DNA from 4 places in the Kitasatospora sp. NPDC003701 genome. Region 2 is predicted to be linked to each of the others. Evidence: riboswitches for the same ligand, from Rfam matches in the RefSeq annotation. Region 2 holds a riboswitch; each other region holds the start of a gene.

Region 1 (7,258 bases), 140 kb from region 2:
TCCTTGTACGAGAACTGCATGCCGCGCTTGTCGACGTTGGCGGTCTCGACCTTGGTGCCGGCGTTGAAGGTCTTGTCGACGACCTTGCCCGTCAGGACCTCCTTGAGCTTGGTGCGCACGAAGGCCGGGCCCTTGCCGGGCTTGACGTGCTGGAACTCGACGACGGACCAGAGCTTGCCGCCCTCCAGCTTGAGAACCATGCCGTTCTTGAGATCGTTCGTGGAAGCCACGGGCGCACTTACTCCTGGATATAGCTGTCAAGGAACCAAGGGGTGCGTCCTGCCGCCTGCGGCCGCCTCCGGGCGGCCGCGGGTCACAGGGCGAGGAGCTCCTTGGTGGTGATGGTGAGCAGCTCGGGCCCGCCCTCTTCGAGGGGGCGCACCACGAGCGTGTCCTCGATCCGGACACCGCCCCGACCCGGGAGGTGAACCCCTGGGCCGACGGTGACCGGCACGCGGCTGTCCAGTTTACCCATGTCCGACGGCCCGAGGCGCGGGGCCTCCCGGATCTCCAGCCCGATGCCGTGCCCGACGGGGTGCGGCGAGCTCTCGGTGTGCCCGGCCGCGTGGAGGATCTCCCGGGCGGCCTGGTCGGGCACGTACTGCTCGACGCCCGGGCCGAGCGCCTCCCGCCCGGCCCGCTGGGCCCGGAACACCAGCCGGTGCAGCTCGACCTGCCAGGGCGCGGGGGCCGCGCCGATCACGAAGGTCCGGGCGGTGGAGACGCCGTACCCGCGGTACTGGGCGCCGAGGACGACGGTGAGGAAGTCGCCCTCCTCGACCCTCCGGTCGGTGGGCTGGTGGGCCTGCTGGCCGGAGTGGCTGCCGGTGCCGACCGAGACCGGGAACGCCGCCCGGTCCGCACCGTGGTCGATCATCCGGCGCTCCAGCTCCATCGCCAGGTGCCGCTCGGTGCGGCCGACCAGGATCGACTCCAGCAGTTCGCCGAGCGCCTGGTCGGCGATCTCGGCCGCGATCCGCAGGTCGGCGATCTCGTGCTCGTCCTTGACCACCCGCAGCCGTTCGACCGCCCGGCCGAGGTCGCCCAGCCGGACGCCCTCCGCCAGGCCCGCCACCGCCCGGTGCCGGGTGACGGTCAGGTCGTGCTCCTCCACCGCCAGGTCGGCCACCTGCAGCCGGGCCGCGGCCGCGGCGGCCGCCAGCGCGGTGTCCGCCCCCGCCGCCACCGGTACCCGGGTGACGTCCTCGGCGATCAGGTGCTCACCGGTGTCGTCCGGCGGCAGGTCGTCCGGCAGCGCCAGCAGCACCTGCTCCCGGGTGAGCAGCAGCGTCGCGCCGCACGGCGGGCACCCGGTCAGGTACCGCACGTTCGCCGCCCGGGTGATCAGCGCCGCATCGGCCCCGGCCGCACTGCAATGCTCCCTCAGACGCTCCCGCCGGCCCGCGTACGCATCAGACATGCGTCGAGCCTACGGAGCCGCACCACGATCCGCCCGCCGAGCGGATCCGACCGGGCACCGGGCGGGCGGGGCCCGGGCGGTGACGCGCCCGGCGCCGCTCGGATGCGACCGGTGCCGGGCGGGTGCGCCGGGCGGACGGGCAGATGTGCCGGGCGGACGGTCGGAGCCGGCGGCGCAGCGCGAGCCCCGGCGCGTGCGCGGTCGCGCGCGACTTACGGCCCGCGGCCGGTGGCCCGCGGCCACCCGGGAATGGGCGGGGGCGGGGCCGCGTTACACCTCACGAAAACGACTTCCATTTCGGTGTGCGGCTTTCGGCCGGGCACCCGGCCGGCTCCCGCCGAGCCGCCCCTTCCAGGAGGAGGACTCATGGCCCGCAGCGAACTGCGCCCCGTCGTCAAGCTCAGGTCCACGGCCGCCACGGGCTTCACCTACGTGACCCGCAAGAACCGCCGCAACGACCCGGACCGGCTGGTGCTGCGCAAGTACGACCCGGCCGCGCGCCGGCACGTCGACTTCCGCGAGGAGCGCTGACCCCGCCGCCGCACCGAGCCCCGCCCCGTCCCTCTCCCCCTCGACCCGAGAGGAGCCCCGCTGATGAAGCCCGGCATCCACCCCGTCTACCGCCCGGTCGTCTTCCGCGACAAGGTCGGCGGCCTGACGTTCCTGACCCGCTCGACCCTGGTCCCCGGCCGGACGACCGAGTGGCAGGACGGCACCACCCACCCGGTGGTCGACGTCGAGATCTCCTCGGCCAGCCACCCCTTCTACACCGGCCAGTCCCGCGTCATGGACACCGCCGGCCGCGTCGAGCGCTTCCACCGGCGCTACGGCACGCAGCACAGCTGAGCCCGCCGGACACGGGGAGCGGCGCCCACCCGATCGGATCGGGTGGGCGCCGCTCCGTGAGCGCGACCGGGCGCGGCCGGGCGCGGCCCGGCTACTTCGCGATCTCGGCGGAGTCCTCGGTCCCGGCCGCCCCCTGGGCGGGCACCCCGCCGGCGGCCTTCACCGACTGCGGGCTCCAACGCCGCTCGACGCCGGCCAGCCGCCAGTAGGCGATCGCCGCCGCCCAGACCACCACGAACAGGCCGACGATCACGTAGCCGACGTTGTCCAGCGAGAGGTCGGCGATCCAGCCGCTCACCGGGTCGGTGAGGTCCAGCTTCTCGTGCAGCACGCCGACCAGCTCGATGGTGCCGATGATGAACGCCACCGCGATCGACAGCCCGGTGATCGTCAGGTTGTAGTACACCTTGCGCACCGGGTTGGAGAACGCCCACTGGTAGGCGAAGTTCATGAACGTCCCGTCCAGCGTGTCGAACAGGCTCATCCCCGCCGCGAACAGCAGCGGCAGGCAGACGATCGCGTACCAGGGCAGCCCGGAGGCCGCGCCGGAGCCGGCCATCACCATCAGCGTGACCTCGGTCGCGGTGTCGAAGCCGAGGCCGAGCACCATGCCCACCGGGAACATCTGGCCGGGCCGGGTGATCGAGCGCGTCGCCCGGTTGAGCACCCGGGCGAGCAGACCGCGCGCGTTGAGGTGCTCCTCCAGCTCCGCCTCGTCGAACCGCCCCGCCCGCATCGACCGGAAGACCTTCAGGATGCCGAACAGGGCGGCCAGGTTGAGCGCGCCGATCAGGTAGAGGAAGGCGCCGGAGGCCGAGGTGCCGACCACGCCCAGCCACTGGTGGGTGGGGGAGTCGTCGTCCATCAGCGTGTTGGCCAGCTGCGCGCCGCCCGCCACCAGGGCGGCCATGAGGACCACCATCGACGAGTGCCCGAGGGCGAACCAGAAGCCCACCGAGACGGGCCGCTTGCCGTCCGCCATCAGCTTGCGGGTGGTGTTGTCGATGACCGCGATGTGGTCGGCGTCGAAGGCGTGCCGCATGCCGAGGGTGTACGCGGTGATGCCCAGGCCCACCCCGAAGACCTGCGTACCGACCGCGTAGCCCTCGGGTGCGACCAGGAAGACGAGCGTCCCGAACGCCACCACGTGCATGGCCAGGATCACCCCCATCAGCCCGGCCGTGCGGATGGTGTCCTCGCGCTTCCAGCGGAAGGTGGGCAAGGCGGAGGGCGCCGCGGGGGCGGCGGTTTCGGGCAGGGTCATTCGGGGATCACGCTCCAGCACCTCGTGGAAAGTCGTTCGTGAGATGCCGTGGCCGGTCTCCTGGCTTACGGGGCTTCCGCACCCGCCTTCCCGGGCGCGCGGGGCACCCAGTGGCGTCGTGGGCACGGACGACTCCCCCGATCACAGTGGCGAGGGCCGCTCCGGACTCCGGGCTCCTGAGAGCCCGTCACCGGTCTTCCCGAGCACCACGGCGGGCAACACCGTAGGTGCCCCCGCCGCACCCTTGCAAGGCTGCGCACCTGCGCAGGTGTCCGGAATCACAGGCCCGGGCTGCGAGAATGTCCGCATGCATCTCGTACCGGCCGACCGCGCGGGCCACCGCACCATCGACGGACACCGGGTCTGCGAGGCCATCGCCGCGATCGGCGACCCCGGGCACGTCCGGTCCTGGGCCGAGCGGTTCTCACTGCTCGCCGACCCCGGCCGGCTCGCCCTGCTGCTCGCCCTGCACCGGGCCGGCCCGCTCGCCGTCACCGACCTGGCGGTCGCCACCGGCATGCGCGACCCGGCCGTCTCCCAGGCGCTGCGACTGCTGCGCACGGCGGGTGTGGTCACCGGCGACAAGGACGGACGGGTGGTGCGCTACCGGCTGCTGGACGAGGCGATGCGCCCCCTGCTCGATGCGTGCGCCGCCGCCGAGCACCACGAGCCGGCCGAGGCGCCCGAACACCGCGAGCGCGGACACCGCGAGCCCACCGCGGCGGCCGACCCGCACGAGCCCGGACACCACGAGCCGGGACATCACGACCCCGGGCGCCACCGGCCCACCGCCGCGGCCGGCTGACCCGCCGTCCGGTCAACCGCCCCGGTCCGGGCCCGGGTGAGTACGATCTTCGTGTGCTGATCCGCCGCAGGCCCCGGGCCCGGACCTGGCCCGACGACGACCGCTGGAACACCCGGCCGGTCGAGGCACGCGTCCTGGCGGTCGTCCGCACCCTCACCTCCGCCACCCGCGTGCTCGACGTGCTCAGCCTGCTCCGCGACCGCGACGGCATCCGCTTCTACCTCACCGTCAACCCCGGCTCGGCCTTCACCGCCGGGCTCGACGCCTTCCTGCACGGCCTGCCCGGATTCACCGTCCTGGACTGGCCGGAGGCCACCCGCCACCGCTTCGACCTCGCCGTCGCCTGCGCCGTCCACTCCTCGATGGGCCGGCTGGACGCCCCGCTGATCGTCCTGCCGCACGGCGCCGGCTACAACCGCCTGGTGCGCCAGTCCACCGGGGACACCGTCACCGCCGCCGGCCTCTCCCGGCGTGAACTGACCTACCGCGGGCAGGTGTTCGTCGACGTCCTCGGCCTCTCCCACGAGGAGCAGCTGGACCGGCTGCGGATCTCCTGCCCCGAGGCGCTGCCGCACGCGCGGGTGGTCGGCGACCCGTGCTTCGACCGGATGCTGGGCAGCCTCGCCGCCCGGGACGCCTACCGCGCCGCCCTCGGCGCGGTGGACGGCCGCCGGCTCGTGGTGGTCAACTCCACCTGGAGCGAGCACTCGCTGTTCGGCCGCCACCCCCGGCTGCCGCTGCGCCTGGTCGGCCAACTCCCCGCCGACGAGTACGCGGTGGCCGTCGTCCTGCACCCCAACATCTGGGCCCGGCACGACCCGCAGGCGCTGCTCGCCGCCGCCGAACGCTCCGGGCTCCGGCTCGTCCCGCCGCACCAGGGCTGGCAGGCCGCCCTGGTCGCCGCCGACTGCCTGATCGGCGACCACGGCTCGGTCTCCTTCTACGGCGCCGCCCTGGAACGCCACACCCTGCTGGTCGCCACCGGCGCCGACGAACTCGACCCGCACTCCCCCGGCTACGCCTTCGGCCAGAGCGCCCCGCCGCTCGATCCCGACGGCGACCTGCTCGCCCAGCTCGAACAGGCCGTGGCGCAGCACGATCCGGCGGCGCTGCGCCCGGTCACCGACCGCTCGCTCGGCCGGCGCGGCCGGTCGGCCCGGCTGCTGCGCCCGCTGCTCTACTCCTACCTGCCCCGCCTGGACGAACCGGCCGACGAACCCCGCCTGCCGCCCTACCCCGAACCGCGACCGCTGCCGGGGAGCACCCGCGGCCCGTCGGCGTACGACGTGACGGGGACGGTCTCGGGCACCGAGGTCTGCCTGCGGCGCTACCCCGTCGGGCCGGACCACGGGCCCGCCCGCGGGATCTACGCCGTCCGCGCCGACGAAGGGCGGCTCGAACTGCGCGACGTCGCCGAGGTGCTGGCCCGTACCGAGGTCCGGGCCGAACTGCCCGCCGAACGCTGGCTGGCCGACGCCTTCCGCTCCCCGGGGCTCGGCCTGGCGGTGGCCGCCCTCGGCACGAGCCGCCACCTGCTGCGCCTGCCCGCGGGCCTGCTGCTGGAGGCACACGCCGAGCGGCCGTGGGGGGCGCCGAAGCCGCTGCTCGACCCGCTGCTGCTCGGCGCGGCCGTGGCCCTCTGGCTCCAGCAGGGCGGCGACCCGCAGGCGCTGCCGCGGATCGGGCTCACCATCCGCACGGGCGGGCGCCGCGTCCCGGTCACCTTCACCACCCGGCCGTAGCCGCCCGCACCGCGCGCGCCACCCGGCCGTCGCACCCAGGGCGCCTTTGCAAAGCCCCGCCGGGTCCGACGCGACTTTGCAAACACGCCCTACGCCCCGCCGGGTCCGACCCGACTTTGCAAACACGCCCTACGCCCCGCCGGCACCCGGCGGCCCGCCGAGGACGCCCGCCCGCTCGCGCAGCTCCCGCAGCCGGGCCCGGGCGCCGGCGGCCAGCTCCACGTCGCCGAGCTCGTCCGCCAGTTCGGCGAGCAGCTCGCGGGCCTGGGCCTCCTTGACGAGCTCGCCGCGCCCGGCGGCCCGGTCCGCGGCCGAGGAGACCAGCCGCGCGGCTTCGTCCGGCCGCCCCAGCGCCCGGTGCGCCCGGCCCCGGACCAGCGGCAGCTTCACCAGCATCGAGCGGTCCCCCGTCTCCTCGGCCAGGGCGGTCGCCTCGTCCAGGACGGCCAGGGCCGCCGCCGCTCGGCCGGCCGCGATCAGCGCCTGGCCGAGCTGGTAGCTCTGCACCACCACGCCGTGCGCGTCCCCCGCATTGGCCTCCCGGGCCCGGGTGAACAGCTCCACCGCCCGCTCCGGCCGGCCGTCGGCCAGGCAGAGCAGCCCCTCCGTCTCGACCAGCACACCGGCGAGGCGCGGGTCGTCCACCAGCGGCAGCAGCTCGCCCGCGGCGGCCAACTGCTCGGCCGCCGCCGGGTACCGGCCCAGCTCGTAGTGGGCCCGGGCGAGCTGGTTGCGCATCCGGATCCCGGCGTCCGGGCGGTTGTCCCACTGCGCCGCCTCGACGCCCAGGAGGTGGGAGGCGATCCAGTCGCCGTAGTGCTTGCGGCCGTGGTACAGCGGCCAGAGCGACTCGCAGAGCCGCCAGACCTCGCCGTGCCAGCCCTGCTCGGCGGCCGCCGTCAGGACCGCCAGCAGATCGGCCCGCTCGACCTGCAGCCAGGCCATCGCCCCGGCCGGGTCGGCGAAGCCGGGCAGGGACGGCTCCGGGGGCTCCTGCAGCCTCAGCCGGTCGCCGAGGATCGCCCGGTCGGCCACCGCGGCCCGGCCCCGGTAGTACGCCACGATCCGCCGCAGCAGCTCCTGGCGCTCCGGATCGGCCTGCGCATGCCGCCGGGCGTGCAGCCGGACCAGGTCGTGGGTGCGGTAGCGCTCCCCCGGCTCGGGGGTCTCGTCCGCCACCG
Region 2 (7,258 bases):
CCAGCCGAGGTCCTCGCGGACGGCGCGGGTCTGCGGCAGGAAGTCGAGGGTGCCGGTGGCGGCGAGTTCGGCGGCCCGGCGGCCGCGCTCCGCGAGGAGCTCCGCGCGGCGCCCGGCGAAGGCGTCGTGCAGGCGGACCAGGAACTGCAGGGCCTCGGGGGTGAGGATCTCCTCGAACCGCTCCTCGTGCTCGCCGAGGATCTCGATACGGCTGGTCAGGGTCATCCGGCTCTCCAGGAAGGTGGGCCCGGGGCCGCGTCTCCCCGACGCGGCCCCGGGCGGTGGCGGCCACCCGGTCCCGTCCCTCAACGGGGCCCCGGGCGGGGGTCACACGGGCGGCCGGCCGTGGGGGGAGCCGGCCGGCCGGGTCGGCTCAGTGGAACTGCTCGGCCTCGGTGGAGCCGGTCAGGGCGAGCGTCTCGGCGTTCGGGTTGAGCGCGGTGCTGATCGCGTCGAAGTAGCCGGTGCCGACCTCGCGCTGGTGCTTCACCGCCGTGTAGCCGTCCGGGACGGCGGCGAACTCGGCCTCCTGGAGGTCGACGTAGGCGGTCATGCCGTGCTCCGCGTAGCCCTTGGCGAGCTGGAACATCGAGTGGTTCAGCGCGTGGAAGCCGGCCAGCGTGATGAACTGGAAGCGGTAGCCCATCGCGCCCAACTCGCCCTGGAACTTGGCGATCTGGTCGTCGTCCAGGGCCGCCTTCCAGTTGAACGACGGCGAGCAGTTGTAGGCGAGCAGCTGGTCCGGGTACTGCGCCTTGACGGCCTCGGCGAACTCGCGGGCCTGGGCGAGGTCCGGGGTGCCGGTCTCCACCCAGAGCAGGTCCGCGTACGGGGCGAAGGCCAGGCCGCGCGAGATCACCGGCGTCATGCCCGGCTCGACCCGGTAGAAGCCCTCGGCGGTGCGCTCGCCGGTGCAGAAGCGGGCGTCGCGCTCGTCCACGTCGGTGGTCAGCAGATTGGCGGCGAGCGCGTCGGTGCGGGCCACGATCACGGTCGGCACGTCCGCGAGGTCGGCCGCCAGCCGGGCCGCGTTGAGGGTGCGGACGTGCTGGGAGGTGGGGACGAGCACCTTGCCGCCGAGGTGGCCGCACTTCTTCTCGGAGGCGAGCTGGTCCTCGTAGTGGATACCGGCGGCGCCGGCCGCGATCATGCCCTTGGTGAGCTCGAAGGCGTTCAGAGGACCGCCGAAGCCGGCCTCCGCGTCGGCGACGATCGGCACCAGCCAGTCCGGGCCGTCGTTGCCCTCGGCGGCGTCGATCCCGTCGGCCCGCAGCAGCGCGTTGTTGATCCGACGCACCACCTGGGGCACCGAGTTGGCCGGGTAGAGGCTCTGGTCCGGGTAGGTCTGGCCGGCCTGGTTGGCGTCGGCGGCGACCTGCCAGCCGGACAGGTAGATCGCCTGGAGGCCGGCCTTCACCATCTGCACGGCCTGGCCGCCGGTGAGCGCGCCGAGCGCGTGGATGTAGTCCTGCTCGTGCAGCTGCTTCCAGAGCCGCTCGGCGCCGCGCCGGGCCAGCGTGTGCTCCTCGCGCACCGTCCCGGAGAGCCGGACCACGTCGGCCGCCGTGTAGCTGCGCTCGACACCCGCCCAGCGGGGGTCGGCGGCCCACCGGGCGGCCAGCTCCGCCGCCTGCTGCTCCTGCTGCTGCCGAACCGACTGCGTCATGATCCGCTCCCGGGAATGCTCGTTGCGAAGGGTGTGAGGGTTTTCACCTCGCGGGTGGAGTGCGGCCGGGGCGCCGGGCAGGCGGCCTGGGCCGCCGGGACGTGGTTGCCCCCAGGGCCCCCGCCACCGGGCCTCAAAAAGCCCGGTGGAGAGGGGGGTTCGTGGTGCGCCTTCCGGCCGCAGCACCGACTCTGGCACCCCCGCCCGCCGCCGTCACCGCTGGACGGCGGCCAAGTTCTGCGAAGCCGATCCTGCGAATCCGCGAAGCCTGCGAAGGCTCCGGCGCCGGGCGTCCGGCTATGCTGCCGGGCACCGGACAGGTCGACGGCGAGGGGAGACGGCCGGATGGGAAAGACCTTCGCGGGCGCGCGGCTGCGCCGGCTGCGCGAGGACCGCGGGCTCAGCCAGGCCGCGCTCGCCCGGCTGCTCGAACTGTCCCCCAGCTACCTCAACCAGCTGGAGCACGACGCCCGTCCGCTCACCGTCCCGGTGCTGCTGCGCCTCACCGAGGCCTTCGGCGTCGACGCCGGCTACTTCGCCCCGCCGGACACCGCCCGGCTCACCGCGGAGCTGCGCGACGCGCTCGGCGAGGAGCTCGCCGCCGGCCGCCTCACCGCGGGCGACCTGGACGACCTCGCCGTCCGGCTGCCCGCCGTCGCCCGGGTGCTGATGGACCTGGGCCGCGGCCGCCGGGCGGTCGCCGAGCAACTCGCCGTCCTCACCGGGGACCGCGGCCCGGCCGCCGACACGGCCCGCACGCCGCACGAGCTGGTCCGCGAGTTCTTCTACCGCCGCCGCAACTATGTCCATGAACTCGACCTCGCCGCCGAGGAGTTGGCCGCCACCATCGGCATGAGGCGGGGCGAGGTCAGGGCGGTCCTCGCCGAGCGGCTGGCGGCCCGGCACCACGTCCGGCTGGCCGGCGGGGGAGAGAGCCTGCACGCCTACGACCCGGGCAGCCGGGTGCTGCGGCTGTCCGACCGGCTGCGCCCGGGCCAGCAGGCGTTCCGGATGGCGACCCAGCTGGCCTACCTGGAACACGACGCGCTGCTCGGCGAACTCGCCGCCGAGGACAGCGAGCCGGGCACGACGGCGTGGTCCCTGACCCGGATCGGGCTGGCCAACTACTTCGCCGCCGCCCTGGTGCTGCCCTACCCGGTCTTCCACGCCGAGGCGGAGGCGGCGCGCTACGACATCGAGCACCTCGCCGACCACTTCGGGCTCGGCTACGAGACCGTCTGCCACCGGCTCAGCACGCTCCAGCGGCCCCGGCTGCGCGGGGTGCCGTTCTCCTTCGTCCGGGTCGACCGGGCCGGCAACGTCTCCAAGCGCCAGTCCGCGACCGACTTCCACTTCTCCCGCACCGGCGGCACCTGCCCGCTCTGGAACGTCTACGAGGCCTTCGCCGCCCCCGGCCGGGTGCACGTCCAGGTCGCCGCGATGCCCGACGGTCGGCGCTACCTCTGGACCGCCCGGGCGGTGTCCCGCTCACCGGGCGGCTGGGGGCGGCCGGGCAAGACCTTCGCCATCGGCCTCGGCTGCGAACTGCGGCACGCCGGGCGGCTGGTGTACTCCGCCGGGCTCGACCTCGGGGACGAGGCGGCGGCGACCCCGATCGGCCTCGGCTGCAAGGTGTGCGAGCGCCCCGCCTGCCCGCAGCGGGCCGCACCCGCGGTCGGCCTCCCGCTGGCGGTCGACGAGCACACCAGCACCTTCGTCCCCTACCCCGTCCGGGTCGAACCGGCGCCGCGGGTGGGCGACTTCGCGGCTGCGGGCGGCGGCGCCGCCCACGGCGCGCGGTCGGGCGGGCCGGCCACCGACGGCGGGGCCGGGCGGCGGCGGTCCGGGTAACGGCGGCCCGGGCGGCGGCAGTTCGGGTAGCGGCGGCCCGGGCGGCGGAGCCGGGGCCGCCCGGAAGGCCGCTCAGGCGGCGCGGGGCGCCCGCCGGCGCCGGGCGACCCGCTCGGCCAGCAGCACCGTGGCGACCGCCGCGGCCGTGAACAGCGCGGTGTCGAGCACCGTCCCCGCGGTGGACAGCCACGCCGGGTCGCCGCCGTCGGGCAGCCTCGTCGCGGTGAACAGCCCGCCGATGCCCGTCAGCGCCCCCCGCACGACGTACACGGCCACCAGCGCGACGAGCCCGAGCGGCAGGGTCAACACGATCGCCGCCAGGTGGAACCGCCCGTTCCCGGTCAGCCCGCCCAGGGCCGCCAGTGCGCCGACCAGGGCGACGTAGCAGCCCGCCGCCCACCCGGAACCCCGCCCGGACACCCATCCGGACACCCACCCGGAAACACCCATCAGAACCCCGTCCCCCTGCTCCGCGCCTGCGGGCGGCACGCGCCCCCCGTGCGGCCATCGTCCTCCCCCTCACGGGCGCGGGCCACCCCCCGGGGGGCGGTGAGCGGAGGGGGAGGAGCGGGGCCGGGGCATCCGGTCCGCGACCGGACCGTCCGTCCACGCCACCATCCGCGATCCGGACAATCGCTGACGCGACGCCGTCGATGGGCCTAGGCTGGGCGGTGCAGTCGGTTCGCCATGACCTCCAGCCATGGCGTCGCAAGAGGGAACCCGGTGGGAATCCGGGACTGCCCCGCAGCGGTGAGTGGGAACGACCGCCGTCACATGCACTGGGCCCCAGCGGGGGCCCGGGAAGCGACGGCCAGTAGGTGTCCGCCCTGGTTCCACAGGTGGACGTGCCCGCGAGTCCGAAGACCTGCCACTGCCCGCGTGCACCCCGCACGCGGTGATCTCGGTGACCTCGAGGGCGGGTCGGCGGAGCGGGCGGGCCCATCCTGGTGCCGTGCCCCCACTGTCGTACCTCCACGCCGTCGCGCTCTCCCGGGATCGCAGCGCGACTCGCGAAGGAGAGTTCCGTGTCATCGAGTTCCACCACCCCGCAGGCCACCGTGTACGGCTACCCGAGGCAGGGTGCCAACCGGGAGCTGAAGAAGGCCGTCGAGGGGTACTGGGCCGGTCGGGTCGACGCCGCCGCCCTGCACGCCACCGCCGCCGGACTGCGCCGTGACAACTGGCGCCGGCTGGCCGACGCCGGCGTCACCGAAGTCCCCACCGGCGACTTCTCGCTCTACGACCACGTGCTGGACACCACCGTCGCGGTCGGCGCGATCCCGGCCCGCCACCGCGCCGCCGTCGAGGCCGACCCGCTGGACGGCTACTTCGCCATGGCCCGCGGCACCCAGGAGGTCGCGCCGCTGGAGATGACCAAGTGGTTCGACACCAACTACCACTACCTGGTGCCCGAGTTGGGCCCGGACACGGTCTTCGCCGCGAACTCCGCCAAGCCGGTCTCCGAACTACGGGAGGCCCTCGGTCTCGGCCACCGCGCCCGGCCGGTGCTGGTCGGCCCGCTGACCTACCTGCTGCTCGCCAAGCCCGCCCCCGGCGTGGCCGCCGACTTCCGGCCGATCACCCTGCTGGACCGGCTGCTGCCGGTCTACGCCGAGCTCCTCTCCGACCTGCGCGCCGCGGGCGCCGAATGGGTCCAGCTCGACGAGCCGGCCCTGGTCCAGGACCGCACCCCGGCCGAGCTGAACGCCGCCGCCCGCGTCTACCGCGAGCTGGGCGCGCTCACCGACCGCCCCCTGCTGCTGGTCGCCAGCTACTTCGACCGCCTCGGCGAGGCCCTCCCGGTGCTGGCCAAGGCCCCGGTCGAGGGCATCGGCCTGGACTTCACCGGCCCGGGCGCCGCCAACCTCGACGACCTCGCCGCCGTCGGCGGCGTGCCCGGCAAGCGCCTGGTCGCGGGCGTGGTGGACGGCCGCAACATCTGGATCAACAACCTGGAGAAGTCGCTCGCCACCCTCGGCACGCTGCTCGGCCTGGCCGACCGGGTCGACGTCGCGCCGTCCTGCTCGCTCCTGCACGTCCCGCTCGACGCCGACGCCGAGCGCGACCTCGACCCGCAGGTCGCCCGCTGGCTCGCCTTCGCCCGGCAGAAGACCACCGAGATCGCCACCCTCGCGCGCGGCCTGGCGCACGGCACCGACACCATCGCGGCCCAACTGTCCGCCAACCGGGCCGACCTGGCCTCCCGGGCCGCCTCCGCGCTGACCCACGACCCGGCCGTCCGGGCCCGGGTGGCCGCCACCACCCCCGAGGACGCCCGCCGCGCCCAGGCCTACCCCGAGCGCTCCGAGGCGCAGCGGGCCCGCCTGAACCTGCCGCTGCTGCCGACCACCACCATCGGCTCCTTCCCGCAGACCACCGAGCTGCGCACGGCCCGTGCCGACCTGCGGGCCGGCCGCATCGACGACGGCACCTACCAGGACCGGATGCGGGCCGAGGTCCGCGAGGTGATCGCCTACCAGGAGAAGGCCGGCATCGACGTCCTGGTCCACGGCGAGCCCGAGCGCAACGACATGGTCCAGTACTTCGCCGAGCAGCTGACCGGCTACCTGGCCACCCAGCACGGCTGGGTGCAGTCCTACGGCACCCGCTACGTCCGCCCGCCGGTGCTGGCCGGCGACATCTCCCGCCCGCACCCGATGACCGTCGACTGGTACCGCTACGCGGCGGACCTGACGGACCGCCCGGTCAAGGGCATGCTCACCGGTCCGGTCACCATGCTCGCCTGGTCCTTCGTCCGGGACGACCAGCCGGTCGGCGACACCGCCCGGCAGGTCGCCCTCGCCCTGCGCGACGAGGTGACCGACCTGGAGGCGGCCGGCGCGTCCGTCATCCAGGTCGACGAGCCGGCGCTGCGCGAGACCCTGCCGCTGCGGGCGGCCGACCGCCCCGGGTACCTGGCGTGGGCCACCGAGTCGTTCCGGCTCTCCACCTCCGGTGTCCGCGCCGACACCCAGATCCACACCCACATGTGCTACGCCGAGTTCGGCGCGATCATGACCGCCATCGACGAGCTCGACGCCGACGTGATCTCCCTGGAGGCGGCCCGCTCGCACATGGAGGTCGCCCACGAGCTGGCCGGGGCCGGCTACCCGCGCGAGGTCGGTCCGGGTGTCTACGACATCCACTCGCCCCGGGTGCCGAGCACCGAGGAGGCGGCCTCCCTGCTCCGCGCCGGGCTGGCCGCGATCCCGGCGGAGCGGCTCTGGGTCAACCCCGACTGCGGCCTGAAGACCCGCGGTTGGACGGAGACCCGCGCCTCGCTGGAGCACCTCGTCGAGGCCGCCCGCCTGGTCCGCGCCGAGCTGGGGGGCTGACCGCCGCGCCGGGGTGAGGGCCGCCCGCGGTCTCCCGCGGGCGGCCCGGCTCAGGCCTGGTCGTTCAGCCCGAGGTTCTGGTGGATCTCCAGCGTGACGGTGGAGAAGTTCATGGTCATGAAATGCAGGCCGGGAGTTCCCTCGGAGATCAGCCGCCGGCACATCCGGGTCGCGTGGTCGATTCCGATGGCGCGGACGTCCGCCGGCCGGTCCCGGGCGGCGTTCATCCGCTCGGAGAAATCCTTCGGAATGGCCGCGGTGCTGAGGCTCGGAATGCGGTTGAGCGACCGGATGGTGGTCACCGGCATGATTTCGGGAATGATCGGGATTTCGCAGCCCGCTTTCACCGCGTCGTCCCGGAAGCGAAGGTAGTCGTCCACGTCGAAGAACATCTGGGTAATGGCGT
Region 3 (7,258 bases), on a different contig from region 2:
TGGGCGCGATGACGGTGATCGCCATCGTGCTGCTCGACCCGCCGTTCCTGCCCGGCCTGCTGGCCATCGCGGGCACCGCGTACCTGATGATGAGCCGGATCGAGTACCCGAAGCCGCAGGGGCTGCTGGCCACCGCCACGCTCTGCTGGATCGTGCTCTCGATCGGCTGCCTGGCGGCCTGGGCGACCGGGGCACCCGGCGGCGACACGCTGCTGCACATCGGCGCCTTCGCCCAGATCACGCTGGCCGCGATGGCCCCGCTGCTGGTGATCCGGCGCAAGGTCGGCCAGAAGGTCGGGGACGTCCGGGCGCGCCGCGCGGAGTCCCGGATCGGCTGATCCCGCAGGACGTACGACGAAGGGCCCGGATCCGCTCGGCGGATCCGGGCCCTTTCGCATGCCCTGCGGCGGCCCTGCGGACGCCCTCGCGGCGCTCCTGCGGCCCTGCGGCGCCTCCCTGCGGCCCGGGGACCGGGCAGCGGCCGGCTACGCCCCGCCGCGGTGGACGCTGAAGGCCGAGCGGCGGGCCGCCCGCGCCACGCCCGGGTCCGGGTGGACGCTGGAGACGGCGGTCAGCACCGAGGCCGCCCGGGGGTGGCCGGACTGCCGGGCACGGGCGAACAGCCGGACCGGGTCACCGGCCGAGGCGCCCTCGACGTGGCCCACCAGGAGCTCGGTCTCGCCGTGGTCGAGCACGGCGGCCGCGGTGTCCACCCAGAGCCAGGCGGCGTCCTCCGCGCCCAGCACATCGGCCGGGGCGACGCCCTCGTCCGACTGCTCGGCCAGCCAGAGCAGCGCGTAGGGACGCAGCACGGGCGCGTCCACGGCGGCCCGGACGGCCTGCTCGGCGGTGGAGCCGGCCACCCGCAGGGCCTCGAAGGCGAGGCCGCGGACCAGGGCGTCGTCACCCTGGGCGGCGTCCAGCAGCTCGGCCACCGCCCGGTCGGCCGGCCGGGCCGCCACCCAGGCGCGGAACTCGGCCCGGGCCGGGCCCGGCGAGTAGTCGGCGCAGGCGTTGAGCAGCTCGAAGGCGCTCTGCTCGATGTGCCCGGCGGCGGTCTGCGCGACGGTGCAGATCTCCTCCAGCTTGGCCCGCACCGCCCAGTGCCCGAGCGGGGAGAGCTCGGCGGCGTCGTCCCTGCGGACCACCGCGCCGACGGCGGCCAGGCCGTCCAGCATCCAGTCCAGGACGGCGGCCACGTCGGAGGGCGCGGCCGGGGTGTCGATCTGCGGCTCGCGGCAGGTGCCGCGGACGGCGGAGACCGCCGAGGCCGCGTGCGGCACGGGCGAGAGGCCCAGCGCGCCGTCGCCGCCGCCGACCCGGCGCTCGTCCAGGCCCCGGCGCAGCAGCTCCAGCAGCTCGCTGTCGGCGACCGGACCGGCCACCAGGTGCAGGAAGGAGAGCAGCTGCGGCGCCTGGTCGACGGCCTGCCCGGCGAGCACCGCGAAGACGCCGCGCAGGGCGGCGGGCGGCACCGGGGCGAGCAGCGTCCAGGCGTCGAACAGGGCCGACCAGCCGCGGACCACGGCCTCGTCGTCGTGCTCCCAGGCGTGCAGGCGCCAGCCGGGGGCGGCGCCGCCGTCCCGGGCCTCGACCAGGCCGACCAGCAGGGCCTGGCCCCAGGCCTTGGTGGCGGCGCCCACCGTCATGGCGAGGGCGCGGCCGGCGGCGCGGGCGTCCTCGGGGAGCAGCTCGCCGCGCTTGTCGACCTCGGCGAGTTCACCGGCCCAGCGGGCGATGCGGACGGCGTCGATCAGCATCCGGCGGGCCAGCGGGGCGAGCTCGGCGGGAGCGGGGAAGCCCTCCGGCACCGGGACCCGGCCACGGCCGGGGGCGGGTGCGGGGCCTCGTCGGCGGGGTACGCCGGAGCCGCCCGGCCTGGCGCCGGCGGGGCGGTGGGCAGTTCCGGGGAGACGGGTCACCGTCGCACCGGAGCCGATCGTCGGCGGGAGCTGGGCATCACGGTCGCGCGGATTCCGAGACGTCACGTCGAGCAGTCTTCCCCTTGTACCGGCCTTCTGTCACATCCGATCGGCCCCGACTCCCGGGAGGCGGTCGCGGGGGGTCGACAAGATCGGGCAACAGAGGCCAAACCGCCTGGCCGGATCTGTATGACGCGAACACGCCAGCTCGGGAGCGGTGGGGTGGACGGGGCGCGGGAGGAGGGTCGGGACGCGGGCGCCGGCCCCTTCCGGACCCGGCGCGGCGGCGGCTCAGAGCAGCGGGGTGAGCCAGCGCCGGAGGTGCTCCTCGTAGCGGTCGGGGTCGGCGTTCCAGAGGGCCGCGTGCTCCCCGTCCGGGACGGCCTGGAGGCCGACCACGTCCGAGCGCCGGTCGGCGAGCCGGGCGGCGGCCCGCCAGGGCGCCAGCGTGTCGTCGGACCCCTGCAGCAGGAGCGTGGGCACCCGCAGGTCGGTGCCGTCCGCGAGGCGGGCGAAGTCGGCCAGATCCACGCCCGCGCGGCCCTCCGCGGCGAGCGCGCCCAGCTCGGCGGCGGCGCCCCGGTAGCCGGCCCGGGCCGCGCCCCGGCGGGCGGTGGCCGGGAAGTCGAGCACCGGCGAGTCCAGCACCAGGCCGCTGATCGAGGACGCCCAGGCGGAGCGGGCCGCGGTCTGCAGGGCGATGGTCGCGCCGAGCGACCAGCCGTAGAGGATGACCCGCCCGGCGCCGCTGTCGAGGGCCAGCCGCAGGGCCGCCTCGACGTCCCGCCACTCCGTCTCGCCGAAGTGGCCGAGACCGTCCGGGGAGGCCGGCGCGCCCTGGTCGCCGCGGTAGGTGACGGCGAGGACGGGCAGGCCGAGCCGGTGCAGGACGGGGATCACCGGGAGGGTCTGCTGCCGGTCCGCGCCGGGGCCGTGCACCAGGATCACCCAGGCGCCGCGCTTGCCGTCGAGCCGCCAGGCGGGCAGCGCGCCCAGTTCGCCCTCGACGGCGGTCTCGGTGAACGGCAGGCCGAGCGCACCGGTCGGGTCGCCGAGGTACACCCGGGGGGTGAAGCGGACCGAGGTGCCGGGGACCAGGGTGCCCCGGTCGGCGCGGACCAGCCGCCGGGTGACGCCCCGCTCGTCGGCGTGCAGGACCTCGTCGACCACCGCGTGCCCGCCGCCGGCCCACTCGACGGCCCAGCGGCCGGCGCGGGCGCTCTCGGCGCCGCGGGTGAAGGTGACCCGTCCGGCGGCGAGGCCCAGCACCACGACGGGGCCGGCGGCCCGCTCACGGGCGGCCGCCGGGTGGACCATCCGCTCGGACGCCCTCCGGCCGATCAGCAGGACGGCGGCCCCGGTACCGACGGCGGCGGCCGCCACGGCGGCTGCGGTTCCCCAACGCATATCGCTCCCCGCTCTGTTGGTCGCGGACTGGGCACTGTGCCCACCAGTCCACTCGCGGCGGCGGCGCCCGGCCACCGGACACGGCCGTCCGGGTCACGGCCGTCCGGGTCACGGCGGGGGCGGGGACCACCGCGGGGGGCGGCGCGGGGAGGGCAGCGGGGAGGGTCCCGCGGACGCCGGCCCGTCAGACCGGGAGCTCCGTCTCCAGCCGGCCCAGCAGCTCCCAGAACCGCTCGCCGAGCGGCCGGGCCCCCGGCGCCACCGGGTCCGCCGCCGGGGCCGGGGAGCCCCAGCTGCCGGCGCCCCAGTGCGAGGAGACCTGGTTCTCGTTCTGCAGCACCGTCAGCACGGTGGCGAGGTCGTCCTCGTGCACCGGCACGATCCGGCCGATCGCCCGGACGTGCGCCTGCCAGCGGCCGTCCACGCCCTGCCGCAGCCGCCGGTCCAGCTCGTCCGCCCGGCCCGTCACCGCGACCAGCTCGCGCAGGGTCAGGCCGAGCACCCGGGCCAGCGCGTGCGTCTGCTCCTGGTCGCCGTCCCACTGACCGGTCGCCTCGGCCAGCTGGTACTGCCGCAGGGCGATGCCGATCCGGCGGGCCGCGCCCTCCTGGTTGAGCTCCCGGGCGACCCGGAGGTCCCGCAGCCGGGCCGGGCGGACGCCCATCAGCTGGGCCGGCGGACACCAGAGCGCCCGGGCCAGCGCGATGAACTCCTCCTCGGTGGGGCGCAGCTCACCGCTCTCCCAGCCGAGCACGTGGGCGGGCAGCAGCCGGACGCCGTGCGCGGCCATGCCCTCGGCCACCTGCTCGGGGGTCAGGCCGAGGCCGGCGCGGTGCGCGCGGGCCGCCGCGGGCGAGAAGGGCACCGGAGGCAGGGCGGGTGGCTGTCTGCGTCGCATGGGACCAGACGGTAGGGGGTGGTCCGGCCGCCCCCCAGCCGCCGAACACACGAAGCGGGACTGGAGGCTCCTCCAGGCGACTGGACGATCCCACAGGCTGTCATGCCCCTGCGGGGGGTGCCGATCGGAGGTAGCCACGGGGCCGGGAAACCCGGCGGCGCTGTGACCTACCCCTCCGTGACCTCGGTTGACGCACGGTTCGGCCGCGTGATGGGATCCTTCAGCCAAACGGAGGCATGCAGAGGAAGCCGGTGCGAGTCCGGCGCGGTCCCGCCACTGTCACCGGGGAGCACACTCGGAGTCCCTCCTCGCCCGCCGCGGCGCCGGAGGGGGCCCATCGCGGCGGGCCGTCGAAGCCGCTGGAAGGCCCGGGAGTGCGTCCGCCCCGGAAGCCAGGAGACTCTCGCCCCCGGTACGTCGATCCAGGGCGCGGACCCTGAGTGAGGACACGCACGCGATGCAGGCTGCCCCGACCTTCCGAGACCTCCGCTGTCCGTCGTGCGCCCGCTGACCCGCGCCGCCGCCTACGCGCTGGGCGCCGCCGCCGGGTACCTCGCCGACGCCCGCTTCGCCGACCCGCGCCGCGGCCACCCGGTGGCCGTCTTCGGCAGCGCGGCCGGCCGCCTGGAGCGCCGGATCTGGCGCGACCACCGCGCCGTCGGCACCGCCTTCACCGCGCTCTGCGTGGGCACCGTCGCGGCCGGCGCGGTGGCCGCCGACCGCACCCTGGGCCGCCGGCCGCTCGGGCGGGCCGCGCTGGCCGCCGCCGCGACCTGGACGGTGCTCGGCGGCACCTCGCTCACCCGTGAGGCCCGCACGATCGGACGCTCGCTCGCCGCGCACGACCTCGCGGCGGCGCGCGGGCGGCTGCCGCACCTGTGCGGACGCGACCCGAGCGGGCTCGATGAGCAGCAGATCGCCCGCGCGGTGGTCGAGTCGGTCGCCGAGAACACCGCCGACGCCGTGGTCAACGCGCTCGTCTGGGGCGCCCTCGCCGGGGCGCCCGGCCTGCTGGCCTTCCGCGCCGTCAACACCCTGGACGCGATGGTCGGCCACCGCTCGGCGCGCCACGCCCGGTTCGGCTGGGCCTCGGCCCGGCTGGACGACGCGGCGGGCTGGCCGGGCGCGCGGCTGACCGCGCTGCTGACCGTCGCCGCCGCGCCCGAGCCCCGGACGGCCTGGCGGGTCTGGCGGCGGGACGGCTCCGCCCACCCCAGCCCCAACGCGGGCCAGGCCGAGTCGGCCTTCGCCGGCGCCGTCGGCGTACGCCTCGGCGGCACCCTGCGGTACGGCTCCCGGGTGGAGCACCGGCCGGTGCTGGGCGGCGAGCTGCGGCCGGTGACGGTGGACGACATCGAGCGCGCCTGCCGGCTCTCCCGCCGGGTGGGACTGCTCGCACTGGGTACGACCGTCGCCGGGCACGCCGTCGTGCAGGCACTCAAGGCGGGCAAGCGAAGGGGGAGCGCATGAGCAACGCACTGCTGGTCGCCGGGACGACCTCGGACGCCGGCAAGAGCGTGGTCACCGCGGGCATCTGCCGCTGGCTGGCCCGTCAGGGCGTCGCCGTGGCGCCGTTCAAGGCGCAGAACATGTCGCTGAACTCCTTCGTCACCGCCGACGGCGCCGAGATCGGCCGCGCCCAGGCGATGCAGGCCCAGGCGGCCCGGGTGGAGCCCGAGGCGGCGATGAACCCGGTGCTGCTCAAGCCCGGCGCGGACGGCCGCAGCCAGGTGGTGCTGCTCGGCCGCGCGGTCGCCGAGGTCGGCGCGCTGGACTACCGCGAGCGCAAGCCCGTCCTGCTGGAGCGGGCCCTGGAGTGCCTGGCCGACCTGCGCCGCCGCTACGACGTGGTGGTCTGCGAGGGCGCCGGCTCGCCCGCCGAGATCAACCTGCGCGACCGGGACATCGCCAACATGGGCCTGGCCACCGCCGCCGCCCTGCCGGTCGTGGTGGTCGGCGACATCGACCGCGGCGGCGTGTTCGCGGCGATGTACGGGACGCTGGCGCTGCTGTCGGAGGAGGACCAGCGGCATGTCGCCGGCTGGTTCGTCAACAAGTTCCGCGGCGACGCGCGGCTGCTGGCGCCCGGGCTGCGGATGCTGCGCGAGCTGACCGGCCGTCCGGTGCTCGGCACCCTGCCGATGCTGTCCGGGCTCTGGCTGGACGCCGAGGACTCGCTGGACCTGACCACCGTGGTGGACCGCACCGAGGGCCGCGGGCCGCTCGGCGCCGACGTGCTGCGGGTCGCCGTGGTGCGCTTCCCCCGGCTCTCCAACTTCACCGACGTGGACGCGCTGGCCCAGGAGCCCGGGGTGCTGGTCCGCTGGGCCACCCGGCCCGAGGAGCTGGCCGACGCCGACCTGGTGATCCTGCCCGGCACCCGGGCCACCGTGGCCGACCTGGCCTGGCTGCGCGAGCGCGGCCTGGAGCCGGCCCTGCGGGCACGCGCCGCGGCCGGGCTGCCGGTCCTCGGCGTCTGCGGCGGCTACCAGATGCTGGCCCGCGCCATCCACGACGAGGTCGAGTCCCGGGCCGGCGCCGTCGACGGCCTGGCCCTGCTGCCCACGCACGTCCGGTTCGGCGCCGAGAAGGTGCTCGCCCGGCCGGTCGGCGAGGCCTACGGGCAGCCGGTCGCGGGGTACGAGATCCACCACGGGATCGTCACCGTGGAGGGCGGAGAGGCGTTCCTGGACGGCTGCCGGGTGGGGGCGGTCTGGGGCACGACCTGGCACGGTGCGCTGGAGAACGACGGCTTCCGGCGCGAACTGCTCCGCGAGGTGGCGCAGTTGTCGGGCCGGGCCTTCGTGCCCGCGCCGGACACGTCGTTCGCCGAGGCGCGCGAGGCCCGGCTGGACCGGCTGGGCGACCTGATCGAGGAGCACGCGGACACCGACGCGCTGTGGAAGCTGATCGAGGGCGGGGTGCCGGCCGCGGGTTCGCTGCCGTTCCTGCCGCCCGGGGCCCCCTTGGAGAATCATGAGTGACGTCCGCTACCCCTTCACCGCGATCGTCGGGATGGCCGACCTGCGGC
Region 4 (7,258 bases), on a different contig from region 2:
AGTGGGCGAGCGGGTCCTGGCCCACCGTGCCGACCAGGTCGGCGAGTTCGCGCGGGCGGTGCTCCCGGGTGTCCCGCCCGCCGACGGTGACCCGGCCGTGCAGCACGCCGCCGGTGAAGTGCGGGACGAGGCCGCTGACGGTGCCGAGCAGGGTGGACTTGCCGGAGCCGGACGGGCCCACCAGCAGGCAGAGTTCCCCCTCGGGGACGGTCAGGTCGACGCCGCTGAGCGCCGGGGCCTCGGTGTCGGCGTACTGGACGGAGACCTGCTCGAAGGTGATCACGAGGCCCTCCGGGGCGGGAGCGGGGTGGCGAACGCCGGTACCAGGCCGATCAGCACCGCGAGGACGGCGGTCAGCGGCAGGGCGGGGGCGGTCGGCGGGACGACGGTCGGGGCGAAGGCGGCGGGATCGCGGGCGGAGAGCCAGATCGTCAACGCGGCCACGGCGGCGCCCGATCCTGCGGTCAGCCACTCGGGCAGGGCCCACGGGTCGGGGCGGTAGCGCGTCCGGGGGGAGCGCCGGCCGCCGAGCAGCAGGCCGGCGAAGGCCGCGGCCAGACCGAGCAGCAGGACCGGCAGGGCCCAGCCGGCGCCGCCCGCGGTGAGCAGCCCGTACGCGGCGAGGCAGATCCCGAGCAGGCCGGCCAGGGTGAGCGCGGCGGTGGTGCGGGCGAGCCGCGGCGGGACGTCGGCGGTGCGGCCGAAGCCGCGGGTGTCCATCGCGGCGGCGAGCGCCACCGAACGCTCCAACGCGCCCTCCAGGACCGGCAGTCCGACGCTCAGCACGGCGGCCACGCCCCGGTCGGTGCGCCCGCGCAGACGGCGGGCGGCGCGCAGCCGCTGCACGTCGGCGACCAGGTTGGGCGCGAAGGTCATCGCCACCACCACGGCCACGCCCGCCTCGTAGAGCGCGCCGGGCAGCGCGCGCAGCAGGCGGGACGGGCTGGCGAGGGCGTTCGCGGCGCCGACGCAGACCAGCAGGGTGGCCAGCCGAAGCCCGTCGTAGAACGCGGCGAGCAGGCCCTCGACGGTGACCCGGCCGCCGATCCGTACGCCCTGCGCCCAGGCGGGCAGCGGTACTTCGGGGAGGGTGAAGAGGACGTGGGTGCCGGGGATCGGCGAACCGAGCAGCACCGCGAAGACCAGGCGGATGCCGAGCACCAGCAGGCCGAGGCGGAGGAACGCGCCGTACGAGCGTGACCACGGCGCGTCGCCCCGGCGGGCGGCCACCACGTAGCCGGCGACGGCGGCGAGCAGGAGCAGCAGCAACGGGTTGGTGGTGCGGGTCGCTGCCGCGCCGAGGCCGAGCGCCCACAGCCACCAGGCCCCGGGGTGCAGTTGGCGGGGGCCGAGCGGGGGGCGGCGGGAGCGCGGGGTTCGGGGCGGGCCGGGGGCGCGGGGTGTGGTCACGGGGGTGGGGGTCCAGGTCGGGGCGGGTGGGGGTGGGGTGGGCTGGGAGGTGCGGGGGTGGGGCGAGAGGTGCGGGGTGGGTGGCTGGAGGCGGGCGGTCGGGAGTGGGAAGTCGGGTGGGCCGACTTCCCACTCCCGGTCCTGGTCCTGGTTCCGGTCCCGGCCCTGCGTTCTGTTCCTGCTTCGAGGGCGCGTTCTCTGTAGACCGGTCGGTATAAGTAGACCGATCTGTATAAGTAGACCGGTCGGTATAGAGGGCTCGGCCCTCGGTGGACCGGGCCAGCGGTGGGGCCGACGGCGGACTGTGGACGGAACCGTGCACCGCCCGTCGGCCGCCCCGTGGCCCGTGCCAGGAATATGCAGACCGGTCTACATAGGTGGACCGGTCTACATATTCGGCTCGGCTCAGCGGCGACGGCGGGCCTGCCAGACGGCGCCCGCAGCCAGGACGGCGACCAGGGCGCCCCCCGCGATCAGTCCGATGTCGGGACTGCTACTGCGGTCGCCGCCGTCGCCGTCGCCGGAGCCGCTCGTGGCCGGCCGGTTCGCCGCGCCGAGCTGGTCACCGCAACCCGCCTTCGGGTAACCGGCGATGGCGCAGAGCAGGCCGTTGGTGTCGTACCGCAGCGGCGGGGCGACGGCGGCCAGTACCTCGGCCGAGTTGGCGTTGCCGGGCACGACCGCGCAGGCGGTACGGGGCGCGGGCGGAGTCTCGCCGGGCGAGTCGGCGGCGGTGCCGAAGTCCAGGACCACCGCGACGCGCTTGCGCCCCGGCTGCTCGGCGGTGCCGCCGCAGACGGCGGCGAAGTCCCCGGCGGCGCCGGGCCGCGCGGCGTCCCGGCCGCCGTCTGGGCTGACGGCGAAGCGCCAGCCGTCCACGCTGCCGTCCTGCGGCACGAACACGGCGGGCCCCTGCTGCTGGTAGGCCCAGGCGCCGTCGGACCACTTCCAGAACGACCAGTACCGGTACCCGGCGGCCTGTGCGGGCGCCGCTCCCAGCACCAGCAGGATCAGCACCCCGGCGATCAGTCCGGCGACGAACCGGGCAGCCGCGGCCATTGCCCGCCGGCGCCGCTGCGGGTCGGCGCAGAGCCGCCCGGCCACGCACAGTCGACCGGCCGCAGGGGGCCGACCGGCGGCACCGGAACCACCAGCCACACCGGAACGATCGGCCACACCGGAACGACCGGCGGCGTCCTCCGCCCGACCCCCGGGGTCGGCCGGCCGCCCGGGCACGGCTGCCCGGGGGGTGCCGGGGCCGGTCACCGCTTCAGGCCCCGCTTGCGCTGCAGGCTCAGCACCAGGCCGCCGCCGACGCCGATCAGCAGACCGATGCCGATCGGCCACCACTGGCCGAGGCCGTCGTCCTTCTTCTTCGCAGGCGCCGAGGAGGCGGAGGCCGAAGCCGAAGCCGGGGCGGTCGCCTTGGGCGCCGGGCCGAGCGCGGTCAGCTGCGCGACCAGGTCGCCGCCGAACGCGGCGGGGTCGCGCTGGGCGGCCTGGGCGACCAGCAGCAGGGTGGCGGTGGCGGAGGCGTCGGTGCCGCTCTTCGTCCAGGTGCCGCCCTCCTTGGCCAGCCAGTCCACCGCGCCGGCGGCCTGCTGCGGGTGGCCGCCCTGGATCAGGCCGAGCGCCGCCCAGGCGGTGGCGGTGTAGTCGGGGGTGGGGGTGGCGCCGGGCAGGCTCAGGGTCAGGTGCTGGCCGCCGGCCGCGAGCTGGGCGGTGAGGTAGGCACCGGCCGCCTCGGCGGAGTCGGCGCGCGGCACGAGCGGCTCGGTGGCGCCGTCCGCGCAGGGCAGCGCCTTGGGCGCGGCATCCGTCCGGTTGGTGTTGGTGACCGGCAGCTTCCCGCCCGCCGCGGCGAGCGAGGCCTGGCCGCTGGCCAGGGCGTTCGGGGCGAGCGCGCCGGTCGGGTCGGGCTGGTAGGCGAAGGCCCCGCGCTGGTCGGCGGGGGCGGCGCAGCCGAGCTGGAAGAGCGCGAGCCCGTCGAAGGCGCTGCGGCCCGACTTGGCGACGCCCGCCGGGTCCAGCTTGGCGGCGAGCAGGGCGTTCACGGCCAGGCCCGTGGAGTTGGCGTCACCGGGGGTGCCGGGGGTGTAGGCCCAGCTGCCGTCCGCGTTCTGGTTGGCCTTGAGCCACTGGACGCCCTTGTCGACGGCGTCCTGGTGGCCGCCGAGCGCGACCAGGGCCTGGACGGCGACGGCGGTCGCGTTGCTGTCCTCGTTCTTGGCGTCGCACGCGGCCGAGGTGTCCGCGCGGTACGAGGGCCAGCCGCCGTCGGCGCACTGCTGGCCGGTCAGCCAGGAGACGGCGGAGTCGGCCGGGGTCACCTTGGCACCCGTCAGCGCGGTGAGGGCGAGGGACTGGCGCCACACGCCGTCGTACGTCGGGTCGCCCTTGCCGTAGAGGCCCTCGGGGACGGGCGCGGTGGCGCCGGTCGAGGGGCTGTCGGCGAGGGCCGGTGCGGCGGCGGCGCCGGCCAGCAGGGCGGCGGACAGGGCGGCGGCGCCCAGGCGGGCGGCGGTGAGCATGGTGGAGATGAGCCTTTCGATGAGCGGTGTGGTGGCCCGGGTGGGCCGTTCCGTAGACCTCGACGGTGCCGGGTACGGGTGTGCCCGGTCTGGCCGCTCGCCTCTCCCGGGCATTCCGACTGCCCCGGCCGTCCAGCGCCGGGCTCACGGTTGCGGGTCAGTGCCGGATTCGCACCGGCTTTCCCCGGAGGAGAAGCGGGATGGAGTTGTCCTGCCCGTCGACTTTAGCCGCCGCGACTGCGGCCTCCGTGACTCCGGCCGCCGAGCCCTCCGGCCGCCGAGCCGCCGAGCCGCGGTCGCCGCGCCCGGGCGGTCCGGTCGCCCCCGAGCCGCCCGGACCCCGAGCCGCCCGGACCCCGAGCCGTCGAGAACAGGTTCCACTTCGCCCCGGCCCGCCCGCGGCAGGGCGCTCAGGGCAGGGTGAGCAGCCGCGCGGCGGTGTGCAGGTCGGCGCGGACCTCGGCGATCGAGGCGCGTCCGGAGAGCCAGGAGACCAGGGCCGAGTGCCAGGTGTGCTCGATCACCCGGACGGCGGCGCGCTGGCTCTCGGTCGGCGGCCCGGACTGGCCGAGCGCGTCCAGGATCAGCTGCCCGGTGGCCGAGCTCACCCGGTCCACCTCGGCGCTCACCGAGCGGTCCGCGAACGAGAGCGCACGGACCATCGCCTCGGCCAGCAGCGGCTCGCGCTGGAGCGCGTGGAACGCCCGGGTGAGCGTCTCGGCGACCCTCGACGCCGCGTCCCGCTCGGCCGGCGGGTGCCGCCGGACCTGCTCCTGGAGGCCCTGCAACTGCTCCAGCATGACCGCGACCAGCAGATGGACCTTGGAGGGGAAGTACCGGTACAGGGTGCCGAGCGCCACCTGCGCGCCCTCCGCGACCTCCCGCATCTGCACCGCCTCGTACCCGCCGCGGGCGGCCAGCCCGGTGGCGGCCCGCAGGATCCGCCGCCGCCGTTCGGCCTGGCGGGCGGTCAGCGGCGGGTCGGCGGGCTGCCCGGCGGGGCCGGCGGCGGCGGTGGGTACGGGCGGGGCGGGCGGTGGCAAGGGTGCTCCCGGGGCGCGAGAGTGACGGGGTGCTCCGGCTGGTCCGGCTGCTGCTCCGGCAGGTGTTCCCGGCGTGGCGTGAATCACCAGCCCTGGCACCTGAGGAGTCGCTACGGGCCGGTATCTTCGAGGTCTCTCATTGTTCACATGGTCACTGGCGAACTCCACACCACACTGAAACCTGATCTACTTTAGCGACCGGCAGCACAGACTTCAGCAAGGACGGGAGCCGACGATGACCGCGCAGCCGCTGCGGATTGCCCTGTTGTCGTACCGCGGCGACCCGTTCTGCGGCGGCCAGGGCGTCTACGTACGGCACCTCTCCCGCGAGCTGGCCCGCCTGGGCCACCACGTGGACGTGATCGGCTCCCAGCCGTACCCGGTGCTGGACGAGGTCGAGGGCCCCGGCTCGGTCCGCCTGGTCGAGCTGCCCAGCCTGGACCTCTACCGCGCCGACGACCCGTTCCGCACGCCGGGACTGGCCGAGTACCGGGGCCCGGTGGACGTGCTGGAGTTCGTCACCATGCGCACCGGCGGCTTCCCCGAGCCCCTGACGTTCTCGCTCCGCGCCCGTCAGTACCTCGCCCTGCACAAGGGCCGCTACGACGTGGTGCACGACAACCAGACCCTCGGGTACGGCCTCCTCGGCCTCGCGCGGCACGGGTTCCCGCTGGTCACCACGATCCACCACCCGATCACCGTGGACCGGCAGCTGGAACTGGACGCCGCCCCGAGCCTGCCCCGCCGCCTCTCGCTGCGCCGCTGGTACGCCTTCACCCGGATGCAGCGCCGGGTGGCCGCCCGGCTGGACCGCATCATCACCGTCTCCGGCACCTCGAAGCGCGAGATCGCCGAGCACCTGGGCACCGCGCCGGGCGCGATCTCGGTGGTGCCGATCGGTGCCGACACCCGGCTCTGGTCGCCGTCCGACCGCGTGGCCCGGGTGCCCGGCCGGATCGTCACCACCTCCAGCGCCGACGTCCCGCTCAAGGGCCTGGTGCACCTGGTCGAGGCGCTGGCCAAGGTCCGCACCGAGCGGGACGCGCACCTGGTCGTGGTCGGCAAGCCGCAGAAGGAGCACGGTCCGGTCGCCGAGGCCGTGCGCCGCTTCGGTCTGGAGCAGTTCATCGAGTTCCGCCACGGCCTGACCGACGACGAGCTGGTCGACCTGTACCGCTCGGCCGAGGTGGCCTGCGTGCCGTCGCTGTACGAGGGCTTCTCGCTGCCCGCCGCCGAGGCGATGGCCACCGGCACCCCGCTGGTGGCCACCACCGGCGGGGCGATCCCCGAGGTGGCCGGGCCGGACGGCGAGACCTGTCTCGCGGTGCCGCCGGGCGACGCGGGTGCGCTGGCCGCGGCGCTCGGCCGGCTGCTGGACGACCCGCGGCTGCGCGCCACGCTCGGTGAGGCCGGGCGCGAGCGGGTGCTCGCGCGGTTCACCTGGGAGCGGGCCGCCGCCCTGACCGCCGACAGCTACCGGGCGGCGATCGCCACCGGCGTCGGGCGCCGGGCCCGGTCCGGTCCGGGCTGGCGGTACGTGGCCTGACGGGTCGCCGGACCCGTTCTCGTCGGATCCGCCCCGGTGGGTCCGACGCTTCGTCGGACCCGGCCGGGCCGGCTCGGCGTCACAAACGTTTGGTACCAGAGGAATGGGAGCCCGCAGTGCTGACCGTTGATTTCTCGCGCTTCCCGCTCGCCCCCGGCGACCGGGTGCTCGACCTGGGCTGCGGCGGGGGGCGGCACGCGTTCGAGTGCTACCGGCGCGGGGCCCGGGTGACCGCCCTCGACCAGAGCGCCGAGGAGATCGCCGAGGTCAAGAAGTGGTTCGCCGCCATGGCGGAGGCCGGCGAGGCACCCGAGGGCGCGTCGGCGGTCGCGATGGAGGGCAACGCGCTGGCCCTGCCGTTCGAGGACGAGTACTTCGACAAGATCATCATCTCTGAGGTGATGGAGCACATCCCGGACGACAAGGGCGTGCTCAACGAGATGTTCCGGGTGCTCAAGCCCGGCGGGCTGCTGGCCGTCACCGTGCCGCGCTGGCTGCCCGAGAAGATCTGCTGGGCACTCTCCGACGAGTACCACGAGGTCGAGGGCGGCCACATCCGGATCTACCGGGGCGACGAGCTGCTCGACAAGCTCAAGGACGCCGGCCTGGAGCCGTACGGCACCCACCACGCGCACGCGCTGCACTCGCCCTACTGGTGGATCAAGTGCGCGGTCGGGGTGGACAACGACAAGGCGCTGCCGGTCAAGGCCTACCACCAGCTGCTGGTC

What was found. A riboswitch is a leader RNA that binds a small molecule or an ion and turns the genes downstream of it on or off. The one in region 2 is predicted to bind cobalamin.
Region 1: linked by a shared signal. The riboswitch ahead of ACWDRR_RS04480 (HoxN/HupN/NixA family nickel/cobalt transporter) and the one ahead of metE (5-methyltetrahydropteroyltriglutamate--homocysteine S-methyltransferase) in region 2 are both predicted to bind cobalamin.
Region 3: linked by a shared signal. The riboswitch ahead of ACWDRR_RS23935 (cobalamin biosynthesis protein) and the one ahead of metE (5-methyltetrahydropteroyltriglutamate--homocysteine S-methyltransferase) in region 2 are both predicted to bind cobalamin.
Region 4: linked by a shared signal. The riboswitch ahead of ACWDRR_RS32410 (prenyltransferase/squalene oxidase repeat-containing protein) and the one ahead of metE (5-methyltetrahydropteroyltriglutamate--homocysteine S-methyltransferase) in region 2 are both predicted to bind cobalamin.

What each region holds. Positions count from the first base shown of each region.
Region 1 covers NZ_JBSFNM010000003.1:189,409-196,666, forward strand. The annotation lists gene efp (elongation factor P) at 1-230, opposite strand, end outside; gene ACWDRR_RS04465 (M24 family metallopeptidase) at 314-1,420, opposite strand; gene rpmG (50S ribosomal protein L33) at 1,787-1,951, shown strand; gene ACWDRR_RS04475 (type B 50S ribosomal protein L31) at 2,015-2,266, shown strand; gene ACWDRR_RS04480 (HoxN/HupN/NixA family nickel/cobalt transporter) at 2,358-3,530, opposite strand; cobalamin riboswitch at 3,564-3,756, opposite strand; partial or broken gene ACWDRR_RS04485 (ArsR/SmtB family transcription factor) at 3,838-4,179, shown strand; gene ACWDRR_RS04490 (hypothetical protein) at 4,389-6,077, shown strand; gene ACWDRR_RS04495 (hypothetical protein) at 6,207-7,258, opposite strand, start outside.
Region 2 covers NZ_JBSFNM010000003.1:45,552-52,809, reverse strand. The annotation lists gene aceB (malate synthase A) at 1-225, opposite strand, end outside; gene aceA (isocitrate lyase) at 374-1,666, opposite strand; gene ACWDRR_RS03840 (short-chain fatty acyl-CoA regulator family protein) at 2,012-3,517, shown strand; gene ACWDRR_RS03835 (hypothetical protein) at 3,590-3,937, opposite strand; cobalamin riboswitch at 4,178-4,404, shown strand; gene metE (5-methyltetrahydropteroyltriglutamate--homocysteine S-methyltransferase) at 4,543-6,852, shown strand; gene metF (methylenetetrahydrofolate reductase [NAD(P)H]) at 6,903-7,258, opposite strand, start outside.
Region 3 covers NZ_JBSFNM010000026.1:53,695-60,952, reverse strand. The annotation lists gene ACWDRR_RS23955 (CDP-alcohol phosphatidyltransferase family protein) at 1-338, shown strand, start outside; gene ACWDRR_RS23950 (hypothetical protein) at 486-1,988, opposite strand; gene ACWDRR_RS23945 (alpha/beta hydrolase family protein) at 2,214-3,329, opposite strand; gene ACWDRR_RS23940 (transcriptional regulator) at 3,514-4,227, opposite strand; cobalamin riboswitch at 4,442-4,632, shown strand; gene ACWDRR_RS23935 (cobalamin biosynthesis protein) at 4,726-5,697, shown strand; gene ACWDRR_RS23930 (cobyric acid synthase) at 5,694-7,211, shown strand; gene ACWDRR_RS23925 (putative cobaltochelatase) at 7,204-7,258, shown strand, end outside.
Region 4 covers NZ_JBSFNM010000048.1:13,175-20,432, reverse strand. The annotation lists gene ACWDRR_RS32425 (ABC transporter ATP-binding protein) at 1-283, opposite strand, end outside; gene ACWDRR_RS32420 (energy-coupling factor transporter transmembrane protein EcfT) at 280-1,410, opposite strand; gene ACWDRR_RS32415 (SCO2322 family protein) at 1,816-2,469, opposite strand; gene ACWDRR_RS32410 (prenyltransferase/squalene oxidase repeat-containing protein) at 2,673-3,941, opposite strand; cobalamin riboswitch at 4,030-4,150, opposite strand; gene ACWDRR_RS32405 (TetR family transcriptional regulator) at 4,352-4,984, opposite strand; gene ACWDRR_RS32400 (glycosyltransferase family 4 protein) at 5,220-6,530, shown strand; gene ACWDRR_RS32395 (class I SAM-dependent methyltransferase) at 6,647-7,258, shown strand, end outside.